One region of the Isoptericola sp. NPDC019571 genome, then DNA from elsewhere that is predicted to be linked to it. Evidence: riboswitches for the same ligand, from Rfam matches in the RefSeq annotation. Region 1 holds a riboswitch; each other region holds the start of a gene.
What was found. Region 1 has a riboswitch for thiamine pyrophosphate ahead of ACH443_RS06920 (ECF transporter S component). Riboswitches for the same ligand answer to the same signal wherever they lie in the genome.

Region 1 (9,418 bases):
TCGTGGAGCGCGCCCGTGCTGCGGCCCCGGCGCCGGAGCCGACGCGCGTCGTGCTGCGCCCGCGCGCCGTCGACGAGGCGGGCTTCACGGTCACCGCGAAGAAGGACCACGAGGGCGTCTACTACGAGGTGCGGGGGTCGAAGCCCGAGCGCTGGGTTCGCCAGACGGACTTCAACAACGACGAGGCCGTCGGGTTCCTCGCGGACCGGCTCGCCAAGCTGGGCGTCGAGGACAAGCTCCTCAAGGCCGGCGCGGTCGCGGGCGACGAGGTGCGCATCGGCGACCCGACCAACGCCGTCGTCTTCGACTGGGAGCCCACGCTCACCACGGGCCCGGAGCTGCTGGGCGCGCGCGGCACGGACCTGCGTCTCGACGAGAGCGCGCGGCCGACGCGCGGCGAGAAGCGCCGCGAGCACCACGAGCGCATGGACGCCAAGACGGAGGCGCGTCGCGAGCTGTGGACCGAGCGCGAGTCGGGTCACTGGACGGACCCCGACGACGCCTGACCGCCGATCCGGTGAGAATGCACGGGTGAACGCCGCCACCTCCCGCGCCAGCCTGCCCACGGCACACCGGATCGTCGTCAAGATCGGTTCGTCGTCGCTCACCGGCCCGGACGGGCACCTGGACCTGGCGGCGCTGCGGGCGCTCGTCGACGTCCTGGCCGCGCGGGTGGCGGGCGGCGCCCAGGTCGTCCTCGTGTCCTCCGGCGCGATCGCGGCCGGCATCGGGCCGCTCGGCCTGAGCGCACGCCCCCGCGACGTCGCGACCATGCAGGCCGCCGCCATGCTGGGCCAGGGGCAGCTGGTGGCCCGGTACACCGAGGCGTTCGCGGCGCACGGCCTGCAGATCGGGCAGGTGCTGCTCACCGCGGAGGACACGGTGCGCCGGTCCCGGTACCGCAACGCGCAGCGCTCCCTGGAGCGCCTGCTCGCGCTCGGGGTCGTACCGGTCGTCAACGAGAACGACGCGGTGACCACCGACGAGCTCACCTTCGGCGACAACGACCGCCTCGCGGCCCTCGTCTCGCACCTCGTGCGGGCCGACGCCATGGTGCTGCTCACCGACGTCGACGGCCTGCACGACGCGCCGCCGTCGCGCCCCGGCGCCCGGCGCATCGCGCACGTGGCGGACCTGGCGGACCTCTCCGGGGTCGAGGTCACCGCGCGGGGGAGCGCGGTCGGCACGGGCGGCATGGTCACCAAGCTGGAGTCCGCCCGGATCGCGACCGGTGCCGGCGTGCCGGTCGTGCTCACCAGCGCGCGGAACGTCGCTGCCGCGCTGGCGGGCGAGGACGTCGGCACGTTCTTCGCCGTGACGGGTCGGCGCACGTCGGCGCGGCGGCTGTGGATCGCGCACGCCGCCCAGGCCCACGGCCGCCTCCACCTCGACGACGGCGCGGCGCGGGCCGTGCTCGGCGGGCGCGCCTCGCTGCTGCCGGCGGGCGTCACGCGCGTCGAGGGCACGTTCGAGGCGGGCGACCCGGTGGAGCTGGTCGCGCCCGACGGCGCGATCGTGGCGCGCGGGCTCGTCGCGTTCGACTCGGGCGAGCTCCCCGGCCTGCTCGGGCGATCGACGTTCGACCTGCGGGCCGAGCTCGGGGAGGGGTACGACCGCGAGGTCGTTCACCGCGACGACCTGGTGCTCGAGCACCGGCGATGAGTTCGCCGGCGCCCGGGCGTCGGTAGGGGCACGGGCGCGCACGGAGCGCGCCACCGAACCCCGGAGGCCGGCATGCGCCGTCCGCACCACGCCACCCCGACCCCTGCCCGCACCGTCGCCGGCGGCGTCCTCGCCGCGACCCTCACCGCCGCCGCGCTCGTCGTCGCGCCGACGGCGTCCGCGTCGACCACCGCGCCGGCCGCGGCCGCCGCGTGCGGGCCCACGGAGCCCGGGGTGTCCGAGCACTGCGGCGAGCTGGCGGGCGCCCGCTACCGCGTGCTCGTCCCGGACGACTGGAACGGCACGCTCGTGCTGTTCAGCCACGGCCACTACCCGTCGGAGTTCTTCGGCGGCTTCCCCGCACCCCACATCCTGGGCAACCAGGAGCTCAGCGAGGGCGTGCTCACCGACCACGGGTACGCCGTCGCGGGCTCGCTCTTCCAGGGCGACGGCCTGGACTTCACCGTCCCCACGGCGGTGGCCGACCAGTCGCGCTTGCTCGACTGGTTCGAGGAGCACGTCGCCGAGCCGGACCGCACCGTGACCTACGGGCAGTCGATGGGCGCGGTGACCGCCGTCAAGCACGCGGAGACCGAGCCCGAGCGGATCGACGGCGTGCTCACCGTGGGCGGCGTCCTGGACTGGGTGGGCCAGCTCGACGCGATCCTCGACATGAACCTCGCGACGCAGGTGCTGCTCACCGACGGCACCGACGCCCACGGCAACCCGATCGAGCTCGTCCACGCCGACGACCCGGGGGCGAGCCGCGACGCCCTGGTAGCGGCGCTCGTCGAGGCCCAGGAGACGCCCCAGGGGCGGGCCCGCATCTCGCTCATCGCGTCCCTCAACACGGTGACGGGCTGGTACGGGATGAACGACCCGCGGCCCGCCACGCTCGAGGAGCGGGCCCGCGGCCAAGCGCAGTGGCTGATCGGCGCCTACACGCTGGGCCTCGGGCCCACGGGCCGGGTCGACCTCGAGGCGACGACGGGCGGCAACCCGAGCAGCACCGACCTGGACCACCTGCGCGCCCGCCTCGCGCGGTCGGGCGCCGCGGCGGAGGTCGTGACCGCCTACGCGAAGGCCGGGCTCGACCTGCGGGACGACCTGGCGGCGCTGGAGGGCGCGGAGCCGATCGAGGCCGACCCGGAGGCGCGGGCGGCGATGGTCGCGCACCGTCCGGAGGGGACGACGCCGTCGCCCGTCCTCACGCTGCACACGACGGGTGACGGCGGGGCACCGCCGTCGGCCGAGCGCTCGTTCGCGCACCGCGTGCGCGAGGCGGGCGACCCCGGACGGTTCCGCAGCCTGTACGTCGAGCGGGGGGCGCACCTGTCCGTGAGCCTGGGGGAGGAGCTCGTGGCGCTGCGCACGCTGGAGCGGCGTATCGACACCGGCCGCTGGCCGTCGCTCGCGCCCCGCACGCTGAACCGGGCGGCCGACGCGCTGGGCCCGGACTACCGGGCCACGTTCGAGGTCGTCACCCTGCAGACCTTCGACCACGCCCCGGCGTTCACCCGTTTCGTGCCGCCGCCCGCGCCCCGTCCCTCCTGGTGAGAGGGGCCTGCCGCCGCGCGCGCCGCCGTCGTACCCTCGGGGGATGACCACGACCCTCACGGAGGACCTGGCGGCGGGCGGCGCGGGTGCCGGCAGCGCCGGCGACGACGTCGCGGCCGCCGTCCGCGACGTCGCCCGGCGGTCCCAGGTCGCGTCGCGGACGCTCGCGACCGCCACCAGGGCCACGAAGGACGCCGCGCTGCACGCGCTGGCCGACGCGCTCGAGGCGGCGGCCGACGAGATCGTGACGGCGAACGCCGACGACCTCGCCCGCGGGCGGGAGCGCGGCCTGAGCGACGGGCTGCTCGACCGGCTGGCGCTCACGCCGGCGCGGATCGGCGCCATCGCCGGCGCGCTGCGCGAGCTCGCCGGACTGCCCGACCCGGTCGGCGAGGTGGTGCGCGGCCAGACGCTGCCGAACGGGCTGCGCCTGCGCCAGCTGCGCGTGCCGATGGGCGTGGTCGGCATGATCTACGAGGCGCGGCCGAACGTCACGGTCGACGCCGCGGGCCTGGCGCTGAAGTCCGGCAACGCCGTGATCCTGCGCGGTGGCAGCGCGGCGGCGTCGTCCAACGCGGTGATCGTCGACGTGCTGCGTCGTGCGCTGGAGGCCCAGGGCCTGCCCGCCGATCTCGTGCAGACCATCGACGCCTACGGGCGCCCGGGCGGCGTCGCGCTCATGCAGGCCCGCGGGCTCGTGGACGTGCTCGTCCCGCGCGGCGGGGCCGACCTCATCCGCACGGTCGTCGAGTCGTCGACCGTGCCGGTCATCGAGACCGGGGTCGGCAACGTGCACGTGTACGTGGACGCCACGGCCGACGTCGCGAACGCCGTCGAGATCGTCATGAACGCCAAGACGCAGCGGGTCGGGGTGTGCAACGCGGCGGAGACGCTGCTGGTGCACGCGGACGCCGCGGAGGCGTTCCTCCCCGCGGCGCTCGCGGCGCTCGGCGGGGCGGGCGTGGTGCTGCACGGCGACGCGCGCACGGTCGCCCTGGCGCCCGAGTCGGTCGAGGTGCTCCCCGCGACCGACGCCGACTGGGCCACCGAGTACCTCGCCCTGGAGCTCGCCGTGCGCGTCGTCGACTCGCTCGACGACGCGATCGAGCACATCCGCACCTGGTCGTCGGGGCACACGGAGGCGATCCTCACCCGGGACCTGGCCGCCTCCGAGCGCTTCGTCGCCGAGGTCGACTCGGCCGCCGTGATGGTGAACGCCTCGACGCGCTTCACCGACGGCGGCGAGCTGGGCCTCGGCGCCGAGATCGGCATCTCCACGCAGAAGCTGCACGCGCGCGGGCCCATGGGCCTGGCCGAGCTCACGACCACCAAGTGGGTCGTACACGGCGACGGGCACGTCCGGCCCGCGTGAGAGACTGACCCCCGACCGCAACCCGCCGCACACCACGCACAGGAGGAACCCGTGCTGCACACCGCCGTCCAGGTGGCCCAGGAGGCCGCCGAGCACGCCGAGACCATCTCCCCGATCGCGATGGGTCTGCTCGCGTTCGGCGGCCTGGTCGCCGCGCTCGTGGTGACGTACGCCTTCCGCAACGTGTCCAACCGCCACCACTGACGGCCCCCGTCCGGTCAGCGTGAACGAGCCGTCGTCGCAGCCGCGCCGTCCGCGCCTGGGCGTGATGGGCGGCACCTTCGACCCCATCCACCACGGGCACCTGGTCGCCGCCAGCGAGGCGGCGGCGCTGCTCGACCTCGACGAGGTCGTCTTCGTGCCCACAGGCAAGCCGACCTTCAAGCAGCACCAGCGGGTGTCCCCGGCCGAGCACCGCTACCTCATGACGGTGATCGCGACGGCGTCGAACCCCCGGTTCACGGTGAGCCGGGTCGACATCGACCGTCCGGGCCTCACCTACACCGTCGACACGCTGCGGGACCTGCACGTGCAACGCCCCGACGCCGACCTGTTCTTCATCAGCGGCGCCGACGCGATCGAGCAGATCCTGACCTGGAAGGATGCCGCGCTCCTGTGGGAGATGGCACACTTCGTGGCTGTCACGCGGCCGGGGCACCAGCTCATGGTGGACGGCCTGCCCCACGACGGGGTCACGACGCTGGAGGTCCCGGCGCTGGCGATCTCGTCGAGCGACTGCCGTCGCAGGGCGCAGGCCGGCCAACCGGTGTGGTACCTGGTGCCGGACGGCGTGGTCCAGTACATCGCCAAGCACGGTCTGTATCGAGGTCTCGATGAGTGACAACAACCCGTCCCGCCCGCTGACCCGCCGCGAGATCCGCGAGCGGGAGCAGGCGGCCGCCGCCGCGCAGGCGAGCGCCGTTCCGCCGGCGCCGTCCGGGCCCGAGCACGGCGCGCCCGCCGCGGCGAGGTCGCCGTTCGCCCCGCCCGCCGGGCCGGCGCCGGCGCCGCGGTTCTCCGCGCCGGCGGCCGGGGCGCCGTCCCGCCGTTCCCTCCGCGAGCAGAGCCCGGCGCCCGCCCCCGCGCCCGCGCCGATGGTGCGGCCGCCGTCCACCTCCGCCGGGGTGCGCGGGCTGGACGAGACCGGTCGGCTGGCCCCGATCCAGCGACCGACCGGCGAGATGTCCCGCGCCGTCGCCCCGACGCCCCCGGTGCGCCCCGCGGCGCCGTCCAGCGCCCCGGCCGCGCCGCCCGCGCGCCCCTCGACCCGCCGTGACCAGGGCGCCGCCCCGGCGGGCTCCGCCACCGGGTACGGGCTGCCGCCGGTGGCCGCCCCGTCGAGCGCCGCGCCAGCGGCCCCGGCGGCCAGCCCGCCGGCGACGGTGGCGCCGCGCCCCGACGGCCCCGCCCGCCGTTCCCCGTTCGCGACGACGGGCACCTCCTCGCCGTTCGGCACCACGTCGGCCCCGGCGTCGGCGCCGCCCGCCCAGGCGGCCCCGAGCCCGGCGCCGACCGCCGCACCCACGTCGGCGGCGCCCCCGCTGCCCTGGGCCAGCCCGACCACGGAGCGGCCCGCGTCCGTGCCGCCGTCGCGCCCCACGGCGGGGGCCGCCCTGCCGGCGGCCGCGCCGGAGCGACCTGCCGCGTCCCCGTTCGACGCGCTGGTCGCGTCGGAGCAGCCCGTCCGGGCGCGCTCGGCCGCGCCGCTGGACGACGAGGACGACGACGAGGACTGGGACGAGCCCGAGGCGTCCTACACCTGGCTGCACTACATCGTCCTCGTGGTCGTCGCGTTCGTGCTGGGGCTCCTGGTCTGGAAGCTGCTGCTCGGCGACAACGGCGCCCAGGACTTCACGACCGACGGCGCCGCACCCGCGAGCGTCGTCCTCCCGTACGAGCACCCCGGAGCCGCTGCATGACCGCCAGCCCCCGCGCCGTCGAGCTGGCGATCGTCGCCGCTCGGGCCGCCTCGGACCGCAAGGCGCAGGAGATCATCGCGCTGGACGTGAGCGACCAGCTGGTGCTCACCGACGTGTTCCTCATCGCCTCGGGCACGAACGAGCGGCAGGTCTCGGCCATCGTGGACGCCGTCGAGGAGGCGATGTTCCTCGCCGGGTCCAAGCCGATCCGCCGCGAGGGCAAGGCGCAGGCGCGATGGGTGCTGCTCGACTTCGGCGAGGTCGTCGTCCACGTGCAGCACGCCGAGGACCGCGTGTACTACGCGCTCGAGCGCCTGTGGAAGGACTGCCCGGCGGTCGAGCTGCCGGAGGACGCGCGCGGCGGCGACGGCGCGGCGGCCGCCGCCGAGTACGGCGACGGCGGGGGCGACGGCGCGATCCGTCTCGCGGGCGACGAGCGGTGACGGCCGGCACCGTCGTCCTGCTGCGGCACGCCCGCACCGCCTACAACGCCTCCCTGCGGCTGCAGGGGCAGATCGACATCCCGCTCGACGAGGTCGGACGCTGGCAGGCGGTGGAGGGCGGCTCCGCGCTCGCGTCGTCGCACCGCGCGACACGCATCGTGTCGTCCGACCTGGGCCGCGCCGTCGAGACGGCGTCCGCGTACGCGGACGCGCTCGGCGGGGAGCCCCTGGTGACGGACGAGCGCCTGCGCGAGCGCGGCTTCGGCGCCTGGGAGGGCCTCACGGGCGCCGAGCTGCAGGAGCGCTGGCCCGAGGAGTACGCAGCCTGGCGCCTCGGTGCCGAGCCCGTGGGGGCGGGGGCCGAGACGAAGGCGGCGGTCGCACAGCGCATGGCCGAGGCCGTGGCCGAGCACGCCGCGGACCTGGCCGACGACGCGACGCTCGTCCTCGTGTCGCACGGGGCCGCCATCTCGCTGGCGGTGACGGCGTTGCTCGGGCTCGACCCGACCACCTGGCGCGGGCTGGCGGGCATGCACAACGTGCACTGGTCGCACCTGCACCGTGCCGGGGAGGGCGCCGTGCCGGCATGGCGCCTCGTGGCGCACAACGTGGGCGCGGGGTACCCCCTGGACCGCTGGCAGGCGGGACCGGACTGGAATTTGGAACCTGGCCCGAAGTCTGCCTAAGATATCGACGTTCCGAGGGGCGCAAGCCCGGAGGAACACACCGAATCAGACGAATCGCCTGGCCGTCCGCGGTCGCGAGAGTCGGTTCTCGGGGCTGTGGCGCAGCTGGTAGCGCACCTGCATGGCATGCAGGGGGTCAGGGGTTCGAGTCCCCTCAGCTCCACCCCGACGAAAAGGCCCGGAACCCCATGGTTCCGGGCCTTCTTGCGTGACCAGGGGTTTCACGGTGCGGGACGGTCTTGCGCGGACGCCGACGTCGCCTAGGGTCGGACCTGCGGCCGCGTCGTCGGCCGTCACATCTGAAGACACCCATGACAGGGGAGCGCCGTCGAAGGGGCGCTGAGAGTGCGGGCACAGCCGCAGACCCTTGGAACCTGCTCCGGTTAGCACCGGCGAAGGGAGTTACCTGGAATGTCCGCGCCCATCTCTCTGCGCAGCGCGTCCCCGCGGTACCGCACCGTCGACCTCGTCACGGTGGCCATGCTCGGCGTGGCCGTCGGTGTCGTCTTCTGGGGCTGGACCCAGCTCTACCACCTGCTCTCCGCCGGGCTGGCGGTCGCCTTCCCGCCGGCCACCGGGCTGCTCGGGGGCGGCTGGCTGCTCGGCGGCGTGCTGGGCGGCCTCATCGTCCGCCGCCCGGGCGCGGCGCTGCTCACCGAGGTCGTCGCCGCGAGCGTCGAGGCGCTGCTCGGCGCCGGCTGGGGCTTCTCGGCGATCGTCTCCGGCGTCGTCCAGGGGTTCGGCACCGAGCTCGTGCTCGCGCTGTTCCTCTATCGCCGGTTCGGCACCGCCGTCGCGGCCCTGGCGGGTGCGGCGGCGGGCGCGTGCGGCGCCGTCTACGAGTGGTTCGCCTACTACCCGGACTGGGCGTGGGGCTTCCGGCTGGCGTACCTGGGCCTCTTCGCGCTGTCCGGCGCTCTGCTCGCGGGCCTGGGAGGCGCGGCGCTCGTGCGCGCCCTCGCGCGGGCCGGCGTGCTCGACGCGTTCGGGCCGGGGCGCGACCTCGCCGACCGCGGCGTCGGTCGTGCCGCCGATCGCGCCCGGGCCTGACGGCGTGGCGCGCGACGACGTCCGGGCGCGCGTGCGGGGGCTGAGCTGGCGGCCCACCGGGCGCCGGGTCCCGACGATCGAGGGCCTCGACCTCACCGTCGGCGCGGGGGAGCGCATCGGCCTGGTCGGGCCGAGCGGGGCGGGCAAGTCGACCGTGTTGCACGCCCTCGCGGGGGTCCTGGGGGACCCGCTGCCCGGCGACCTGTCCGGCACCGTCCACGTGGACGGCGGGGTGGGGCTCGTGCCGCAGAACCCGGGCTCCGCGGTCGTCGCGGCCCGGATCGGCCGGGACGCCGCCTTCGGCCCCGAGAACTCCGGCCTGCCGCGGGACGAGATCTGGCGTCGGGCCCGGGAGGCTCTCGACCGGGTCGGGCTGCGGTACCCGCCCGACAGGCCGACGTCGGCCCTCTCGGGCGGCGAGCTGCAGCGGCTCGCGCTCGCAGGGGCGCTGGCGAGCGCCCCGGGCCTGCTGCTCCTGGACGAGCCGACCGCGATGCTCGACCCCGCCGCCGCGGCCGAGGTCCGCGCCGCCGTCGTCGGCGCGCTGGAGGGCACGGGCACATCCCTCGTGGTGGTCGACCACCACGTCGGGCCGTGGCTCGAGCACCTGGACCGCGTCGTGGTGCTCGGGCCGGCGGGCCGGGTCACGCACGACGTCGCGCCCGCCGCGCTGAGCGACGGCGCGGCCGGCCCGCGCGGTGACCTGACGCGCGCCGGCGTCTGGCTGCC
Region 2 (9,418 bases), on a different contig from region 1:
CCCCCCTCTCTATCTCGGCGAGGAGCCTTCTCTATCTCGGCAGGGTTCAGAGGGCGAGGTCGAGGCGGCCGTCGGGGGAGGAGCTGGCCAGCGCGCCCTCGCGGCGCGGGATGCGGCCGGCCCCGGCGGCGAGGCGGCCGGACTCGACGGCGAGGCGCATGGCGTGCGCCATGCGGACCGGGTCGGCGGCGCGCGTGACGGCGGTCGCGAGCAGCACGCCGTCGCAGCCGAGCTCCATCGCGAGGGCGGCGTCGGACGCCGTGCCCACCCCGGCGTCGAGGACGACGGGCACGCGTGCGGCACTCGCGATCGCCTCGATGTTGCGCGGGTTGAGCACGCCCAGCCCGGTGCCGATGGGGGCGCCGAGCGGCATGACGGCGGCGCACCCGACGTCCTCCAGCCGGCGCGCGAGGATCGGGTCGTCGTTCGTGTACGGCAGGACGACGAACCCGTCGCGCACGAGCCGGTCGGCCGCCTCGACGAGGCCGATCGGGTCGGGCAGCAGGGTGACGTCGTCGGCGACGACCTCGAGCTTGACCCAGTCGGTGCCGCACGCCTCGCGCGCGAGCTGGGCGGTGAGCACGGCCTCGGTGACCGAGAAGCAGCCCGCCGTGTTGGGCAGGGCGCGGATGCCGAGCCGCTCCAGCAGCCCCCAGATGCCGCCGTCCTCGGCGCCCGCGCCGCCCGGGCGCACCGCGACGCGGCGCATCGCCACCGTGGTGAGCCCGGTGCCCGACGCGACCAGCGCGTCCTCGAGCGTCATGAGGTTCGACGCGCCGCCCGTGCCCATGACGAGGCGCGAGCCGATCTCCGTGCCGGCGACCACCAGGGGGTCGACGAGCGGGTGCGCGAGCGGGCGGGACGTGGCCGCGGCGTGCGTGCTGGTCATGCTTCCTCCGTGCTTCGTGGTCAGGCTTCGTGGTCAGCCGCCCTGGACGGCGGTGACGATCTCGACCCGGTCGCCGGGAGCGATCCGGGTGCCGGCCCACAGGCCGCGGGGGACGACGGCGTCGTTCACGGCGACGGCGATGCCCTGCACGGAGCCGTCGGCGACGAACGCGGGCACGAGGGCCGCGACGACGGCCTCGACGCCGTCGCCGTGCGGCCCGTCGAGCGGGTAGGCCTCGCCGTTCACGACGGCGGTGCGGGTGGCGGGGGCGGCGGTCATCGGGCGGCTCCTTCGGGGAGACGGGCGGCGGGCGCGAAGCGGCGCGGGTCGGCGGCGGACAGCGCCGGGTCGGGGGGAGGCGCTCCGGTCAGCACGGCCACGACCGCGTCGGCGGTGAGCGGGGCGAGCAGCACCCCGTTGCGCCCGTGCCCGACGGCGGCGAGCAGGCCGGGCACCGCGGTCGCGCCGACGAGCGGCAGGTTGTCGGGGGTGGCCGGGCGGGCGCGCGGCGTGACGTCGACCAGCGCGGCCTCGTCGATGCCGGGCACGAGCGCGCGGGCGTCACGCAGCAGCGCGAACACGCCGCCCGCCTCGGCGCGGCGGTCGTCGGGGCGCTCCTCGCTGGTGGCGCCGACGACGATCTCCCGGTGGCTCGGCCCGGTGCCGGGCCCCGCGCCGGTACCGGGACCCCGCGGCACGACGTACACCGGCCGCCCCTGCACGGTGCCCCGCACCACGTGCTCGAGCGCGAGGCCCGGGCCGGCGTCCAGGCGCAGCGTGGCGCCCTTCACCGGCCGCACCGGGACACGCACGTCGGGCACGCCGTCGAGCAGCGACGCCGTCGCGACCGCGCCGGTCGCGACGACGACCGCGCCCGCGGCGTGGCGCGCGCCCGCGTCGTCGTGCACCGCGACGACGCGGCCCGCGCCGTCGCGCTCGAGCCGCGCCGCCGCGCGGCGCACGAGGGCGCCGCCGAGAGCCTGGACGAGCGCCGCGTGCGCCCCTCGCGGGTCCACGGCGAGGTCGCCCTCGACGACGGCCGCCCCGGCGAGCCGCGGCCCGAGGTACGGCTCGCGCCGCCGCGCGTCGGCCACGGAGACCTCGGCGGAGGCGAGGCCCCACTCCCGGTGCAGCGCCAGGACCCGGCGCAGCAGGGCGAGGTCGTCGGCGTCGTACGCGACGGCGAGCGACCCGGCGCGCAGCAGGGGGACGTCGCGCCCGGTCGCCGCGGCCAGGCGGACGGCGAAGTCGGGCCAGAGCGCGGCCGAGGCGACGTTGAGGCGGGCGAGCTCCCGCTCGCCGAAGTCGGACTCGCTGACAGCCGCGAGCATCCCCGCCGCGGCGCGGGTGGCGCCCTCGCCGGGCGACGGGTCGAGCACGGTGACGAACAGACCGCTCGCTGCGGCGCGCCAGGCCACGGAGAGGCCGACGATCCCGCCGCCCACGACGACCATGTCGGACAGGGTGTCGGACAGGGTGCCGGACAGGGTGCCGGACAGGGCGTCGGACGGACTGCTGGGCGTGGGCATGTGCGCTCCCTTCGCTGGCATGACCCAGATCAGGTTCGACGGTCGGCTCCTACGCCCTCTCAGCCCCGAGCGGGGCTCCCGTGCGCGGCCACTGTAACCCGGGCCGTGGTTACCCTGACCGGCGTGACCACGACCGCGCCCGACCACGGTGCCGCCCCGGAGACCGCTCCCGACGCGCCCCGCGCCCGCCTCGCCGACGCCCGCCTGTACCTGTGCACCGACGCCCGCGAGGAGCGCGGCGACCTGGAGGACTTCCTCCACGCAGCGCTCGCGGGCGGCGTCGACGTCGTGCAGCTGCGGGACAAGACGCTCGACGTCGCGCGCGAGCTCGAGCTGCAGGAGGTGGTCGCCCGCGTCGCCGCGGAGCACGGCGCGCTCTGGGCGGTGAACGACCGGGCCGACGTCGCGCAGCTCACCGGGACGCCCGTGGTGCACATGGGGCAGCGCGACCTGCCGGTGCCCGCCGTGCGGTCGCTGCTGGGGCCGGCGCCGGTGCTCGGCCGGTCCACGCACTCCGCGGACCAGGCCGCCGCGGCGGAGGCCGACCCGGACGTCGACTACTTCTGCGTCGGCCCGCTGTGGGCCACGCCCACCAAGCCCGGCCGCGCGGCCGTCGGGCTCGACCTGCTGCGCGAGGTGGCGGCGACCCGCCCGACGACGCCGTGGTTCGCCATCGGCGGCGTCGACGGCGAGCGCCTGGACGCCGTGCTCGACACCGGAGCGTCGCGCGTCGTCGTCGTGCGGGCGATCACGCAGGCGCCCGACCCCGAGCGCGCCGCCCGCGAGCTGCGCGAGCGGCTGGGCTGACCCGCCGGCCCATCCGGGCACGCCCCGGGATGGGGAGTGCTCCCCCTCGCGGGTGATACCCGGCGGGGGTGGCGTGTGCCACAGTGAGCTCGCCCCGCCTCGCGCCGGGGCGAGTCGCGCCCCCCGAGCCCTGGAGAAGTCGATGTCCCCTCGTGCCCGCACGTCCGCCCTGCTGCTCGCCGGCGCCCTGCTCGTCCTGTCCGGGTGCACCGGCGGGGGCGCCGAGGAGGAGGGCGGGACGTCTGGAACGGCCGCATCGGCCACCCCGGAGGCCGAGGCGGCCGCGGATCCTGGCACGGCGTCCGTCGCCGACCAGGTGATGGCGGAGCAGAAGATCGCGACGCCGCACGGCTCGGACGCGGCCCTCGGCGGCGAGGTGACCGTGTCGCTGCGGGCGGTCGAGGTGGCCGGCGGCACGACGACGGTGCGCTGGGCGCTGCGCTGGGACGACGACGCGTCGCCCGCCGACGCGGGGGCGAGCTGGTACGACATGAGCGTGGAACCCAGCACGACCATGACGGACCGGGCGGGTCTCAAGGCGTACCGGCCGTTCTGCACCGAGGGTGCCTGGCAGGAGGACACCGACGACTCGACGAAGGCGGCGGTCGCGCAGATCAAGTGCCGTGAGTCCATGCTCGTGTCCCCTCTCGAGAAGCACGCCTTCAAGTTCCCCAACCACGGCACCATCGAGGTGTCCGCCGTGCTGCCCGCGCCGGAGGGGGAGCCCGCGACGGTGGACGTCCTGCCCGCCGAGGGGCTGCCGCTGTTCACGGACGTGACGGTCACCTACGTCGACGGCGCCGCGAAGTGACGGCTCGACGGCAGCGGGGGACGGTGGTCGCGGCGCTCGCCGCGCTGCTCGCCGCGCTGCTCGCCGCGCTGCTCGCCGCGCTGCTCGCCCCGGGTGCTGCCGGCCCGGCCGTGGCGGGGACCGAGCCGAGCGCGTCGCCGAGCCCGTCGTCGGGCGCCGCTCCGACGGCCGACCCGGAGCTGATGCAGGAGGCGCGGGCAGCGCTCGCGGAGCAGGACGCGACCGTCGAGGCCGCGGAGACCACCGACGCGATGCGCACGGACGCCACGGTCGACCTGCGCGCGGGCGACTCGACGTTCGCCTTGGACGCCGCGGACTCCACCATCACTCTGGAGCAGAGGCAGGAGAAGAAGGACGACACGGTCGTCACGCTCACGTCCGACCTGCTGTTCGACTTCGGCAGGGCGACGCTGACGCCGGAGGCGGCGAAGGCGGTCGCGAGGCTGGCGGCGGACATCCCGCAGGACGCGACGGTGCGCGTGGACGGGTACACCGACTCGATCGGCACGGACGCGAAGAACCTCACGCTCTCCCGGCAGCGCGCGAACGCGGTCGCCGACGTGCTCGCGGCGGAGCGGCCGGACCTCACGCTGAAGGTGGAGGGCCACGGCGAGGCGGACCCGGTCGCGGACAACGAGGTGGACGGCCAGGACAACCCCGCGGGGCGGGCGCTCAACCGCCGCGTCGAGGTGACCTACCCCACCGCGTGACCCGTGGGACGGGCCCGGGAGCGGTACCGTCCGGCGGCTACGATGGCTCGGTGACGTCTCCCGCCACCGACACCCCCACCACCGCCGACCTGGCGCCCACGCCGCGACCGGTCCTCGTCGTCGACTTCGGCGCCCAGTACGCGCAGCTCATCGCGCGCCGGGTGCGCGAGGCCCGCGTCTACTCCGAGATCGTGCCGCACACGTTCACCACCGAGCAGATGCTCGCCAAGAACCCGGCGGCCATCATCCTGTCGGGCGGCCCGTCGTCGGTGTACGCCACCGGCGCGCCGTTCGTGGACCCGGCGCTGTTCGAGGCCGGCGTGCCGGTGCTCGGCATCTGCTACGGCTTCCAGGCGATGGCGCAGGCGCTGGGCGGCACCGTCGCGCAGACGGGGCAGCGGGAGTACGGCGGCACCGAGGTCGAGGTGTGCGAGGCCGGCGTGCTGCTGGCGGGCACCCCCGACCACCAGACCACCTGGATGAGCCACGGCGACTCCGTGCACGCGGCGCCCGAGGGCTTCACGGTGCTCGCGACGTCGTCAGGCTCGCCCGTCGCGGCGATCGAGGACACCGGCCGCCGCCTGTACGGCGTGCAGTGGCACCCCGAGGTCAAGCACTCCGCGCACGGTCAGGCCGTGCTGGAGAAGTTCCTCTACGAGGGCGCGGGGCTCGCGCCCGACTGGACGGCCGGCAACGTCATCGCCGACCAGGTCGCCGCGATCCGCGCGCAGGTCGGCGACGCGCGCGTCATCTGCGCCCTGTCCGGCGGCGTGGACTCCGCCGTCGCCGCCGCGCTGGTGCAGCGCGCCGTCGGCGACCAGCTCACCTGCGTGCACGTGGACCACGGCCTGCTGCGCGAGGGCGAGGTCGAGCAGATCGAGCGCGACTTCGTCGCGTCCACGGGCGTGAAGCTGATCATCCGCGACGAGAAGGAGCGGTTCCTCACCGCCCTCGCGGGCGTGAGCGACCCCGAGACGAAGCGCAAGATCATCGGCCGCGAGTTCATCCGCGTCTTCGAGGACGCCCAGCGCGACATCGTCGCCGAGGCGGGCGCCCACGGCGAGGAGGTCAAGTTCCTCGTGCAGGGCACGCTCTACCCGGACGTCGTCGAGTCCGGTGGGGGCGAGGGCGCGGCCAACATCAAGAGCCACCACAACGTGGGCGGCCTGCCCGACGACCTGCAGTTCGAGCTGGTCGAGCCGCTGCGCACCCTGTTCAAGGACGAGGTCCGCGCGGTCGGCCGCGAGCTCGGGGTGCCGGAGGAGATCGTCTCCCGCCAGCCCTTCCCGGGTCCGGGCCTCGGCATCCGCATCGTCGGCGAGGTGACGGCGGAGCGCCTCGAGACGCTGCGCCAGGCGGACGCCATCGCGCGCGCCGAGCTCACCAAGGCCGGCCTGGACGACGAGATCTGGCAGTGCCCCGTCGTGCTGCTGGCCGACGTCCGCTCCGTCGGCGTGCAGGGCGACGGCCGCACCTACGGCCACCCGATCGTGCTGCGCCCCGTGTCCTCCGAGGACGCCATGACGGCCGACTGGACGCGCCTGCCCTACGACGTGCTGTCCGTCATCTCCACCCGCATCACCAACGAGGTGAGCGAGGTCAACCGCGTGGTGCTCGACGTGACGAGCAAGCCGCCGGGCACGATCGAGTGGGAGTGAGTGTGGTCGAGCGTCGGCGGGGGCGGGACGTCGTGTCGTTCGAATGATTCGCTCGTTCCTCGCTCGGCTCTCACGACACGACGTCCCGCCCCCACCGACACGGGTGGGCGGCGGCGGAAGTGCCCGCCGCCGTTCCCGTTGGTGGATGTGTCAGGAGATGCGGAACGAGTTCGCCCGGTCGTTGAAGCTGCCGAGGTAGCTGTCCTTGTCGATGAACCCGGTGTACGCCCCCGTCTTGTTGTTGCCGTTGTAGAGGCGCACGTCGCAGCCGTTGTAGGTCTTGACGGAGCTGATCCGGTTGGACAGCGCGGTGCCGAGGTTGGCGCCGCCCTCGTTGTCCCCGGTGCCCGACGTGCAGCCGACCTTGTACTTCGGGTTGAACACGACGACCTGGAAGCCGCCGTAGTCCTTGTTCTGGTACAACCGTGCGACGACCAGCCCGGTCCCCGGCTTCGCGTTCTTGCAGCCGAAGGTCCCGTCGAGGACGGCGCAGTAGTAGGTGGTGCTGGCAGCCGTGGCCGAGATCTTCAGGTCCTCGACCATGACCGGTGCGTCGCTGTCCACGCGCTGCACCTGGACCGGCGCCAGGTCGTCCGCGGGCGCGGCCGTCGCGGTCGGACCCGCGACCCCCAGCGCGGTGATCGCGGCGAGCCCGCCGACGACGGCGGCGAGCCGGGCGCGGACGTTGCGTCGTTGCGTCGTGATGGTCATCTTCGCTCCTCACGTCTGCCGGCGATCCCCTCGTCGCCGGTCACGGTGTGGGGGGAGCGCGGAGCGGGCGATCTTGATACGCCCGAGCAACGACGTGCCCGTGACCTGCGGTGACGCCGCCTCGGTCAGCGGACGAGCGATGCGGCGCGCTCGTACGCGCGGTCGACGTCGGCGAGCACGCGCGGCCACGACGTCGCGAGCTCGGCGGAGCGGTTGTGGGCGATGATCGCGTCGAGCAGGGCGGGGTCGTCGGCGAGGCGGACGAGGGCGCCGGCCATCGCCGCGTCGTCGTCCACGAGGAGGGCGTCGCGCCCGTCGACCAGGCGCTCCGCGACCCCCGACTGCGACCGGCTGACGACGGCGAGTCCGGCGGCCTGGGCCTCGAGCGCCGCGATGCCGAACGCGTCCTGCACCGCGGGGGCGACGAAGACGTCGGCGCGCACGTAGAGGCGCTTGAGCTCGGTCGGGGTGAGGCGGCCGACGAGCCGCACCGTGTCGGCCAGCCCGTGCTCGCGCACCCAGCGGCGGGCGTCGGCGAGCTGCGGGCCGTCGCCGCCGATGGTCGCGACCAGGCGCCCGGGGGCCTTCTCCATCGCGGCGGCGATCGCCTCCAGCATCGGCAGCACCCGCTTGCGCGGCGCGAACCGGGTGGCGGACACGACGTGCACCTCGCGCCCTTCCGCCCGCTCGCCCCGCTCGACGCGCGGCAGCCGCCAGGCGTCGACGTCGATGCCGTTGCCCAGCACCGACACGCGACCCGCCGCCGCGTCGGGCGCGAGTCGTCGCCCGACGACACGGCGCAGGGGAGCGGCGGTCAGCTCGCTCACCGCGGACCACTGGACCGGCCACGACGACCACCGGGTCACGCGGTCGAGCGCGCCGAACGCGCGATCCCAGCCGCCCCACACGCTGTGCACGGTGAGCAGCGCCGGCAGCCCGAGCCGGGTCACCGGGCGGAGCGCCAGCTCGACCGTCGGGGCGAGCACGCCCATGTGCAGGTGCACGGCGTCCGGGCGCCGCCCGTCCCCCTCGAGCTCGCGCAGCCGCGCCAGCACGTGCGCCGTCGAGCGCGGGTGGACGGGGAAGCCCCCCGGCACGCGGGCGGCGACGCGGTGCACGACGACGCCGTCGCCGTCGGTCGACGTCGTCAGGCCGTGGTCGCCGGGGGCGGCCGGCGTCGTGGTGATGACCTCGACGTCGTGCCCGGCCTCCGCCTGCCGGCGCGCGAGCCGGGCCACCTGGGTCTCGATGCCGCCGAGCAGCGGCAGGTAGGAGTCGGAGACGTGGACGATGCGCACCGGCTCATCCTGCCATCGGCAGCGGCGCGGCCACCTGCGGCTTCGCCGAGCCGAGGGCGTGCGTTGGCGCTACCGTGCGAGGAGCGGGACCTCTGGCGCACGCGCCACGGCACACACCTGAGGAGAGGTGCGACATGTCGAGCACTGTCACCGTTCATCCGACCAAGGGCGTCCGCGGGATCGGGATGATCACCGTCATCGCGGGCATCGTCATGATCGTGCTCGGCGTGGGCGTCTGGGTGGTCGTCTCCCAGACCCTCTCCGCCGAGGAGATCACCGTCTCCGAGGACGCCAACATGTTCGCGGGCCAGCACGTCGCCGGACCGTTCACCGCGTACGCGCAGGCGGAGGTGATCGACAAGCACGCCACCGAGATGGCCGACGGGAAGACCTATGCCCAGCTCGACCAGGACGACCCCGTCCGCGACAGCGTGATGGACGCGTCGTTCCTGCGCGCGTCGCTGTTCACGTCGGTGGTGGCGTTCGGCGTCTGCGCCCTCGTCATCGGCCTGGGCATCGTGTTCATCCTGCTCGGGAGCGCGCTACGCAAGCTCGCCGGCGGGCCGCAGGTGGTGATCGACTCGCCCTCGCTCACGTCCGAGGGCGGGCTGTCGCACGCCGCGCACCGCGCCGACCCGGTCGAGCCCGACCGGCCGTCGGCCCCGACGACGCCCGCCGCGCCGCCCGAGCGGCCGAGCACGCGCACGGCTCCCGAGGCGCCCTCCGCCGGGACGTCGACGCCTCCCTCGACGCCGCCGTCTGCGTCCCCCTCGACGCCGCCGGAGAACCCTCCGGCCGCGCCGCCGGCGGGGGGCAGCGGCTCGCCGTCGGCCTGAGGCCCGACCCGCACGACGACGCGGCGGTGACCCGATGGTCACCGCCGCGTCGTCGTGCGCGTCAGCGGGCGGTCGTCGCGCGGCGTCGGCGGCGCACCGCGCTCACCACGGAGCCGATCACCAGCAGGGCGCCCGCCGCGGCGAGCAGCACGATCGCGGCCAGCTCGAC
Region 3 (9,418 bases), on a different contig from region 1:
TCGCGCCGTGGCCGACGGGTGGGACGGGCCCGGGGGCGGCTTCGTGTACACGACGGACTGGCACGGGACCCCGGTCGAGGCGCGCCGCTTCCACTGGGTGGCGGCCGAAGCGGCCGCGGCGGCCGACGTCCTGCACCGCACGACGGGCGAGGCGCGCTACGCCGAGCTCGCCGACACGTGGTGGGCGTGGATCGACGCCCACCTGGTGGACCACGAGCGGGGCTCCTGGTTCCACGAGCTCGACACGGCCAACCGCCCCTCGGGCCGGACCTGGGTCGGCAAGCCCGACATCTACCACGCGGCCCAGGCCGTGATCCTGCCGGACCTGCCCCTCACCGGGTCGTTCGCGGCGTCCGCCCGGGAGGCCGGGCCGCTGCTGGCCGGCACGCGACTGGGCGACGCGGTGACGACCTCGTGAGGATCTCCGCGAAGGCCGACTACGCGGTGCGGGCGGCCGCCGAGCTCGCCGCGTCCGGCGAGGGCCCCGTGCCGGCCGAGGCTCTCGCCCGCGCGCAGCAGGTGCCCCACCGCTTCCTCGAGGCGATCCTGAGCGACCTGCGGCGCGAGGGCATCGTCGCGAGCCGTCGCGGCGCGGGCGGCGGGTACGTGCTGGCCCGTCCGGCCGACAAGGTCACCGTCGCCGACGTCGTGCGCGCCGTGGACGGGCCGCTGGTTTTCGTGCGCGACGCGCGGCCCTCGGACCTGGAGTACACGGGCGCGGCGGCGTCGCTGCTGCACGTGTGGGTGGCGCTGCGCGTGAACGTCCGGGCCGTGCTGGAACAGGTGACCCTGGCGGACCTCGCGGCCGGGACGATCCCCGACGTCGTGCGCCGGCTCACCGAGCAGGAATCGGCGTGGATCAACCCGTGAGCCCCGCTCCCGCGGCCTGACCGGCACGGGGCGGTCGGGGCGCGGCACGGCCCGCGCCGACCCCGGAAGGCGCGTCTCAGCATGCAGACAGATTCTTGAGACCGTTGAATCCGATAGAGCCGATCGGGTAACTTCACTGCAGACGCGGCGGACCCGCTGCCGCGCCGAAACGGAGGGAACCCCCGTGCGGACTCTCGTCCTCCTTGCCCTCGTGGGCCTCGGTGCGCAGCTTGTCGACGGCAGCCTGGGCATGGCCTATGGCGTCACCTCGACCACCCTGCTGCTCGCGATCGGTACCAACCCCGCGGCCGCGTCGGCGACCGTCCACCTCGCCGAGGTCGGGACGACGCTGGCGTCCGGTGCGTCGCACTGGCGGTTCGGGAACGTGGACTGGAAGGTCGTCACCAAGATCGGCATCCCCGGTGCGGTCGGCGCGTTCGCAGGCGCGACCTTCCTCTCGTGGCTGTCGACCGAGATCGCCAAGCCGCTGATGTCGATCCTGCTGCTGGGGCTGGGCCTGTACGTGCTGCTGCGCTTCACGCTCCGCGGGCTGCGCACGGACCGCCTCGGGCAGCCGCTCCGGAAGCGGTTCCTCACCCCGCTCGGCCTGGTCGCCGGGTTCATGGACGCCACGGGCGGCGGCGGCTGGGGGCCGGTGGGCACGCCCGCCATCCTCGCGAGCGGCCGCATGGAGCCCCGCAAGGTGATCGGCTCGATCGACACCAGCGAGTTCTTCGTGGCCGTCGCCGCGAGCCTCGGCTTCCTCTTCGGCCTCGGGACCGCAGGCATCAACCCGACCTGGGCCCTGGCGCTGCTCATCGGCGGCCTGATCGCGGCGCCGATCGCGGCGTGGCTCGTCCGCCTGGTGCCGCCGCGCGTCCTCGGCTCCGCCGTCGGCGGGATCATCGTGCTCACCAACGTCCGCACCCTGCTGAGCCTCGACGAGTTCCCGGTGAGCGACGGCGTGCGGGGTCTCGTCCTCGGGCTCATCGCGGTCGGCTGGGCCGCCGCCGTCGCCTACTCGTTCCGCGAGCACCGCAAGGCGGTCGCGGCGGAGCGGGCCGAGGCGGCCGGCGAGCACCCCGAGGCCGCGGCGACGACGGTCGCCTGACGCCTGCCCCGGCACGGCCGAGGCCACCGACAACACCGCCACCGCACGTCACCCGCCGTGCGGTGGCGGTGTCGCGCCGTCCCGGTACGGTGGTGAAGCCAGGAGAACTGCGCGCCTGACCCAGCTGCACGGCACTGGGGGTGAGCCTCGATGTCCAGCACGACCAACGACACACCGCGCCGCGAGCTCGTCGCCCTCGCGGAGCTGCTGGGTGCGGGGAGCCAGCTGCTCGTCGGCCGGTACCGCGTCGACGTCGCCACGGGGGAGTGGTGGTGGTCGGACGAGGTCTTCCGGATCTTCGGTCGCGAGCCGGGCAAGATCGCGCCGGGACCGGAGGTGCTGCGCGCCCACCTGCATCCCGACGACCGCGAGCGGCTCTCCCGGACGGCGGTGGTCGCGCTCGGCACCGGGCGGCCGTTCTCGGGGGCGCACCGCGTCGTGGACGACCACGGGCGCACCCATACCGTCGTCGTGACCGGACAGGGAAGGCACGGGGCCGACGGCGCGTCGTCGCAGATCGTCGGCTACGTCATCGACGCGAGCCCGGTCGTGCGGGACGCGCTGGAGCGCGAGGCGCACCGGGCCGTGTCCCGAGCGTTCGTCGCGGCCGCGGCCGCCGAGCAGGCCAAGGGAGCCATCATGGCGGTGTGCGGCGTGGACGAGTCGGTCGCCACCGAGGTGCTCGCGGACGCCGGCGCGCAGGTCGGGATCTCCGCCCAGTCGGCGGGCGAACAGGTGATGAAAGGGCTCGCGCGGCCCGTCGGGGACCGCGACGCCGCGCTCACGGCGGCGGAGGTGGTGCGGTCCGCCCCGCCGGCCCAGGACGCGGCGGACCGGCTCAGCCAGGCGCTCGCCACCGTGCGGCCGGTGGACCGGCCGCACGGGCACGACGCGCAGCTCGCCCGCCGGCGTCCGCGCGCGAGCCACTGACCCGCAGGGCGGGCCCGTCAGGAGCGGGGGATCAGCGGCCGGGGACGAACCGGGCCGCCGCGCGCACGGCGCCCTTGCGGGCGAGGCGCTTCGCGAGCACCGCGACCCCGCCCGAGACCGCCGCGAAGGTGACGGCCTGGATGATCGAGATCTCGTCGTCGTCCACGTTGGTGGGCGCCACGCTGCCCGTCGTCTTCTCCCAGACCACCCCGATCAGCTTCTGCGCGACCCATCCGGCGGCGATCGTCAGCACCACCGTGCCGACCTTCACGCCCAGCGGCTGCTCGGTGTCCGTCACGTGCTCTCCCTCGGTAGGTCCCGGCGCGGCCGCGGCACGACCGCGCGTCGTCTCGCGTGCGTCCGCGGCCGCCGGACGGCGTCACGGCACGTCAGGCACGTCACACCCCGAGGCCGAGGACTGCACCACGGTAGCGCGGCGTCGGCGGGTAGGCTCGTGGTGATACGACAGGGGAGCGCCCACCGGCGCTGAGAGTGCGGACCGCCGCAGACCCTCGAACCTGACCCGGTTAGCACCGGTGGAGGAAGTCGGGAATCTCGTTCCCTGCGGACGGCCGCACCACGACGGTGCCGGGTGCCCGCAGGACCCCCTTCTCGCACCTTGAGGAGGACAGCATGAAGCTCACGACCACGGCCCGGACCACGGCCGCCACCGCGGGCGTCGTCGCCCTGCTGCCGCTGCTGGCGGCGTGCGGCGGGACGCCCACGGACGACGCGAGCGGCGCGGCGTCGAGCACGGTCACGCTCGTCACCCACGACTCGTTCGCCGTCTCCGACGACGTCCTGGCCGCGTTCGAGAAGGAGTCCGGTCTCACCGTCGAGCAGGTGGCCCCGGGCGACGCGGGCACGCTGGTGAACCAGCTCGTGCTCACCAAGGACGCGCCGCTGGGCGACGTCGTCTTCGGCGTGGACAACACGTACGCGTCGCGGGCCGTCGACGCCGGGGTCTTCGAGGAGTACCAGCCGGCCGACCTCGCCCCGGAGGTCGCGGCCTACGCGCCCGACGACCTGGCGGGCACGCTGACGCCGGTCGACGTGGGCGACGTGTGCATGAACCTTGACGACGGCTGGTTCGAGAAGCACGGCGTCACGCCCCCGACGACGCTCGAGGACCTCGCGAAGCCGGAGTACGCGGACCTCACCGTCGTGACCAATCCGGCGACGTCGTCCCCCGGCCTCGCGTTCCTGCTCGCGACGATCGGCGCGTTCGGCGCGGACGGCTGGGAGGCCTACTGGGCCGACCTGCGCGACAACGGCCTCAAGGTGGCCGAGAGCTGGGAGGACGCGTACTACGTGGACTTCTCCGGCGCCGGCGAGGGCGGGCAGCGCCCGATCGCGCTGTCGTACGCGACGTCGCCCGCGTTCACCGTGAGCGACGACGGGAAGACCTCCGCCACGAGCGCGATGCTCGACACCTGCTTCCGGCAGGTCGAGTACGCGGGCGTGCTGGCGGGCGCCGAGAACCCCGAGGGCGCCGAGAAGCTCGTGGACTTCCTGACGAGCGCCGAGTTCCAGGCCGACGTGCCCGGCCAGATGTACATGTACCCCGCGGACCCGGGCGTGGAGCTGCCCGCCGACTGGCAGCAGTTCGCGCCCCTGGCCGACGAGCCGTTCGAGGTGGCGCCCGCCGACGTCGCCGCGCACCGCGACGAGTGGATCGAGCAGTGGACGGCGACGGTCGTCGGCTGACGCGCCCCGTGCCCCGCGTCCCGCGCGCCACCGCCCGCCCGGCAGCCCGGGCGGCGCGGTGGCGCGCCGCCCGGCGGGGTGCAGACCGATGGGGCGCGTGGCTCGGCTGGGGCGCGGCCGTCGCGCTCCCGCTGGGCTTCCTCGCGGTCTTCTTCGCGTGGCCGGTGGTGTCGCTCGTCCTGCAGGGGTTCTTCACCGAGACCGCGGCGGGGCGGGAGCTCGACCTGTCCGGCTTCGCAGAGGTGCTGTCCCAGGAGCGCACGTGGCGGATCGTCGGGCAGACGCTCGCCCAGGCGATCACGGGCACGGCGCTGTCGGTGCTGCTCGGCCTGCCCGGCGCGTACGTGCTGTACCGGTGCCGGTTCCCGGGGCGCACCCTCGTGCGCGGCCTGGTGACCGTGCCGTTCGTGCTGCCGAGCGTCGTCGTCGGCGTCGCGTTCCGCGCGCTCTTCGCCCCCGGCGGGCCGCTCGGCTGGGCGCACCTGGAGGAGAGCTTCGCGGGCATCGTGCTCGCCCTGGTCTTCTTCAACTACGCGGTCGTGGTGCGCACCGTCGGCGGCATGTGGGAGCGGCTCGACCCGCGCGCCGAGCAGGCCGCCCGCGCGCTCGGCGCCACGCCGTGGCGCGCGTTCCGCACCGTGACGCTGCCCGCGCTCGGCCCGGCGATCGCGTCGGCCGCCGCGGTCGTCTTCCTGTTCTGCGCGACGGCGTTCGGCGTCGTCCTCGTCCTCGGCGGCCTGCGCTACGGCACGATCGAGACGGAGATCTGGACGCGCACCACCCAGTTCCTCGACCTGCGCTCGGCGGCGGTGCTGTCGGTGCTGCAGCTCGTCGTGGTGGCCGGCGCGCTGCTGGTCAGCTCCCGCGCCCGGGCGCGCCGGGAGCGGGCCCTGCACCTCACGAGCGACAGCGTGTCCGCGCACCGGCTGCGGCTGCGCACCGGTGCCGACGGCACGGACGTCGTGCCGGCGCTCGTCACCCTCGTCGTGGTCGCCGGGCTGCTCGTGCTGCCCATGGCGGGGCTCGTCACGCGGTCGCTGCGGGCTCCCGACGGCTCCTGGGGCCTCGACAACTACGTGGCCCTCGGCACCACCGGCGGGCGCAACGCCCTGACCGTCACGGTCTGGGAGGCACTGGGCAACTCGCTGCGCACCGCGGCGTGGGCCGCGCTGATCGCCGTCGTCGTGGGCGGCCTCGTGGCGCTCGTCGTGTCGCGTCGCCCGCGGCGGGCGGGTCTGCGGAGCGCCGTCGGGGTGCTCGACGCCGCGTTCATGCTGCCCCTGGGCGTCTCCGCCGTGACGGTGGGCTTCGGCTTCCTCATCACGCTGGACAAGCCGTTCGGGCTCGACGTCGACCTGCGCACCTCCGGCGCGCTCGTCCCGATCGCGCAGGCCGTCGTCGCCATCCCGCTCGTCGTGCGCACGATGCTGCCGGTGCTGCGCGCCATCGACCCGCGGCTGCGCGAGGCGGCCGCCACGCTGGGCGCGGCGCCGGGGCGGGTGCTGCGGACCGTCGACGGCCCGCTGGGCGCGCGGTCGCTGGGGCTGGCGATCGGGTTCGCGTTCGCGGTCTCGCTCGGAGAGTTCGGTGCGACGTCGTTCCTCGCCCGCCCCGACACGGCCACGCTGCCTGTGGTGATCTACCGGCTGATCGGGCGGCCCGGGGCCGAGAACTACGGGATGGCGCTCGCGGCGTCCGTGGTGCTGGCCGTGCTCACCGCGACCGTCATGATGGTGGCCGAGCGCCTGCGCGGCGACCGGCCGGGAGGGGAGTTCTGATGGAGCAGGGCCAGACGACGGGGCTCGTCGTGCGCGACGCCGTCGTGCGGTACGGCGCCACGCGCCGCCGACCGGGGGCGGTCGCGGTGGACGGCGTCTCGCTCGACGTCGCGGCAGGCGAGATCGTCGCGCTGCTCGGGCCGAGCGGCTGCGGCAAGTCGTCGCTGCTGCGCGCCGTCGCCGGGCTGGAGCCGCTCGCGGGCGGCACCGTGGCGTTCGACGGCGCGGACCTCGCGGGCGTGCCCGTGCACCGCCGGAACTTCGGCCTGCTCTTCCAGGACGGCCAGCTCTTCCCGCACCGGGACGTCGGCCGTAACGTGGCCTACGGGCTCGAGACCCTGGGCGTGCCGCGTGCCGAGCGGGCCGCGCGGGTCGCCGAGCTGCTCGCCGACGTCGGGCTCGCGGGCTACGAACGCCGGTCCGTCGCGACGCTGTCGGGCGGGGAGAAGCAGCGCGTGGCGCTCGCCCGGGCCCTCGCGCCCCGCCCGCGGCTGCTGCTGCTCGACGAGCCGCTGTCCGCCCTCGACCGCCGCCTGCGCGAGCGGCTCGCCGTCGACGTCCGCGACACCCTCCAGGCCACCGGCACCACCGCCGTCTTCGTCACGCACGACCACGACGAGGCCTTCACCGTCGCCGACCGCGTCGCCGTCATGGACGCCGGGCAGCTGCTCCAGGTGGACGCCCCCGACGTGCTGCTGCGCGCGCCCGCGAGTCCGCGCGTCGCGGAGTTCCTGGGGCTGTCCGCGGACGGCGACGTGCCGGTGCCCGGCCGCCCCGAGGAGCCCGTGCGGGGCTGACAGGGCCTGCGCTCATGCCTCGCCGGCGTCGTGCACGAGCAGGGCGACCTGCGTGCGGTTCTCCAGCCCGAGCTTCTCGAGCACGCTCGACACGTGCGCCTTCACGGTCGGCACGCTGAGGTAGAGCCGGGCCGCGATGTCGGCGTTCGACGCGCCAAGGCCGAGCTCGACGGCGACGTCCCGCTCGCGGGCGGTGAGCGCGTCCAGGGCGGCGCGGGCGCGGTCGCGCGACCCGTCCGAGCCGGCGACGGCGGCCATCAGCCGCCGCGCGACGTCGGGCGCCAGCACCGGCTCGCCCGCGGCGGCCGCGTGGACGGCGGCGGCGATGCGGGCGGGCGGCATGTCCTTGAGCAGGTAGCCCGCGGCCCCGGCGCGCAGCGCCCCGCCCACCTCCTCGGCGGTGTCGAACGTGGTGAGCACGACGACGGCCGGCGGCGACGGGCGGGCGCGCACCCGCCGGGTGGCCGCGATGCCGTCCACGCCCGGCATGCGCAGGTCCATGAGCACGACGTCGGCCGGGTGCGCGTCCAGGACGCCGGGCACCTCCGCACCGTCGGCCGCCTCCGCCACGACCCGCATCCCGTGCGCGCCGTCGAGCATGAGGCGCAGGCCCGCGCGCACCAGCGCGTCGTCGTCCACCAGGACGATCCGCACGGGGGTCTCGTCCACGGGGCCGGTGGCGGGGAGCGGGCCGGGCCCGGGCGTCGTCGTCACGCGTCCCACGGTAGCCACGCCTCCACCGTGAAGCCGCGCGACGCGTCGGGGCCCGAGCTCGGCCCGGTGGCCAGCGTGCCGCCCAGCAGCGTGGCGCGCTCGCGCAGCCCGACCAGCCCCGTGCCCGTGCCCACCCCGTCCGGGGCGACGGCGCCCGGTGCCGCGCCGTCGTCCACCACCCGCACCCGGACCTCGCCCGGAGCGGTCGCGACGGTCACCCGCACGGCCGCGCCCGGCGCGTGCCGGCGCGCGTTGGTCAGCGACTCCTGCACGACCCGGAACACGGCCGTCGCGACCGTGGCCGGCGGGACGTCGTCGCCCGTGCGTTCGTACGTCACGTCGGTCCCGGCGGCGCGGGAGTCGTCGACGAGCCGGCGCACGTCGTCGAGGCCGGGTACGGGGCCGAGGTCGTCCGGGCCGGCGCGGAGCAGGCGGATGACCTGCCGCAGGTCCTCGAGCGCGTCGCTCACGCCCGCGCGGACCCGCCCCGCGGCGGCGGCGAGCGCGGCCGGGTCGGCGTCCGGGCGGTACTCCATCGCGCCCGCGGTGGCAGCCAGGAGCGAGAGGCGGTGCGCGAGGGTGTCGTGCATCTCGCGGGCGATCCGGGTGCGCTCGGCCGTGCGCGCCTCCGCGACCCGCCGCTCCTGCTCGGCCTCCGCGCGGCGCGCCCGGTCGCGCAGGGACCACAGCACGAGGGACCGCTCGCGCCCGTACGCGCCCCAGCCGAAGAGCGCGGCGTGGACCGCGACGTCGCACAGGAGCCACCAGCCCAGCGGCAGGCCCACCGGACGCCACAGCGCCTGGACCGCGTGCCCCAGGATCCCCGCCCCCGCGACCCACGCGGCGGTGCGGACCGGGTACCAGCGCGCCACCTGCAGCGTGCCCACGGTCGCCGCGGGAGTCGCCGCCCCCGACACGGCGGCCAGGGCGGCGAGCGCGAGCGCGGCGGGCACGCTGCGGCGCGTCAACAGGAACGGGACGAGGGCGAGGGACGCGAGCGCGACGGCGACGTCGACGACGGCGGGCACCTGCGGCGTCGTGCCGACGACGGAGGTGTCCGGTGCGGCGGTCACGACGGCCGCAGTCGCGGCGGCGGTGAGGACGGCGACGAGCCCCCAGGCGGTCGCGACGACGCCGCGCGGCACGGGCGGGGGTCCCTGGGCGGGCGGCGGGCCCGGGACGCCGGCCGGCCGGGGGCCGACGACGGCGGGCTGCGGGGTGGTGCCGGTGGACGTCATGACCGGGACGCTACGGCGGGCGGTCGCACCGCGACACCGTCGAAAGTCGGGGGTGGTCCCGACCGGCGACCAGGCGACGACCGACCGCGGCAGGGCGCGCGGCAGGCACGCCGCGCGGGAACGTCGTCGTGCCGGCAGGGTGCCGGCGCCGAGGAGGGGACGACATGGACACCACGACGAACAGGACCGGCGGGACGCAGGGCCGCACGCCGCGAGGACCGGCGGGGCGCACGTGGCGCGACCGGGCGTGGTGGAACCGTCCGCGGACGGTCG

Region 2: it holds a riboswitch for thiamine pyrophosphate, as region 1 does, so the genes downstream of both, thiO (glycine oxidase ThiO) here and ACH443_RS06920 (ECF transporter S component) in region 1, are expected to answer to the same signal.
Region 3: it holds a riboswitch for thiamine pyrophosphate, as region 1 does, so the genes downstream of both, ACH443_RS13320 (thiamine ABC transporter substrate-binding protein) here and ACH443_RS06920 (ECF transporter S component) in region 1, are expected to answer to the same signal.

What each region holds. Positions count from the first base shown of each region.
Region 1 is NZ_JBIRXZ010000003.1:243,235-252,652, forward strand. Features, by position in the region: gene obgE (GTPase ObgE) at 1-506, shown strand, start outside; gene proB (glutamate 5-kinase) at 532-1,662, shown strand; gene ACH443_RS06880 (alpha/beta hydrolase family protein) at 1,735-3,219, shown strand; gene ACH443_RS06885 (glutamate-5-semialdehyde dehydrogenase) at 3,263-4,591, shown strand; gene ACH443_RS06890 (hypothetical protein) at 4,643-4,795, shown strand; gene nadD (nicotinate-nucleotide adenylyltransferase) at 4,860-5,432, shown strand; gene ACH443_RS06900 (hypothetical protein) at 5,425-6,510, shown strand; gene rsfS (ribosome silencing factor) at 6,507-6,953, shown strand; gene ACH443_RS06910 (histidine phosphatase family protein) at 6,950-7,639, shown strand; tRNA gene ACH443_RS06915 (tRNA-Ala) at 7,730-7,802, shown strand; TPP riboswitch at 7,946-8,057, shown strand; gene ACH443_RS06920 (ECF transporter S component) at 8,051-8,689, shown strand; gene ACH443_RS06925 (ATP-binding cassette domain-containing protein) at 8,664-9,418, shown strand, end outside.
Region 2 is NZ_JBIRXZ010000008.1:94,631-104,048, reverse strand. Features, by position in the region: gene ACH443_RS14855 (thiazole synthase) at 47-889, opposite strand; gene thiS (sulfur carrier protein ThiS) at 923-1,168, opposite strand; gene thiO (glycine oxidase ThiO) at 1,165-2,418, opposite strand; TPP riboswitch at 2,408-2,510, opposite strand; gene thiE (thiamine phosphate synthase) at 2,542-3,225, shown strand; gene ACH443_RS14835 (hypothetical protein) at 3,368-4,036, shown strand; gene ACH443_RS14830 (OmpA family protein) at 4,033-4,746, shown strand; gene guaA (glutamine-hydrolyzing GMP synthase) at 4,797-6,404, shown strand; gene ACH443_RS14820 (hypothetical protein) at 6,555-7,115, opposite strand; gene ACH443_RS14815 (glycosyltransferase family 4 protein) at 7,241-8,413, opposite strand; gene ACH443_RS14810 (hypothetical protein) at 8,548-9,249, shown strand; gene ACH443_RS14805 (hypothetical protein) at 9,311-9,418, opposite strand, start outside.
Region 3 is NZ_JBIRXZ010000006.1:283,531-292,948, reverse strand. Features, by position in the region: gene ACH443_RS13345 (AGE family epimerase/isomerase) at 1-418, shown strand, start outside; gene ACH443_RS13340 (RrF2 family transcriptional regulator) at 415-870, shown strand; gene ACH443_RS13335 (sulfite exporter TauE/SafE family protein) at 1,055-1,981, shown strand; gene ACH443_RS13330 (PAS domain-containing protein) at 2,132-2,911, shown strand; gene ACH443_RS13325 (DUF4235 domain-containing protein) at 2,943-3,209, opposite strand; TPP riboswitch at 3,369-3,473, shown strand; gene ACH443_RS13320 (thiamine ABC transporter substrate-binding protein) at 3,545-4,618, shown strand; gene ACH443_RS13315 (ABC transporter permease) at 4,594-6,396, shown strand; gene ACH443_RS13310 (ABC transporter ATP-binding protein) at 6,396-7,193, shown strand; gene ACH443_RS13305 (response regulator) at 7,206-7,907, opposite strand; gene ACH443_RS13300 (sensor histidine kinase) at 7,904-9,145, opposite strand; gene ACH443_RS13295 (DUF6069 family protein) at 9,310-9,418, shown strand, end outside.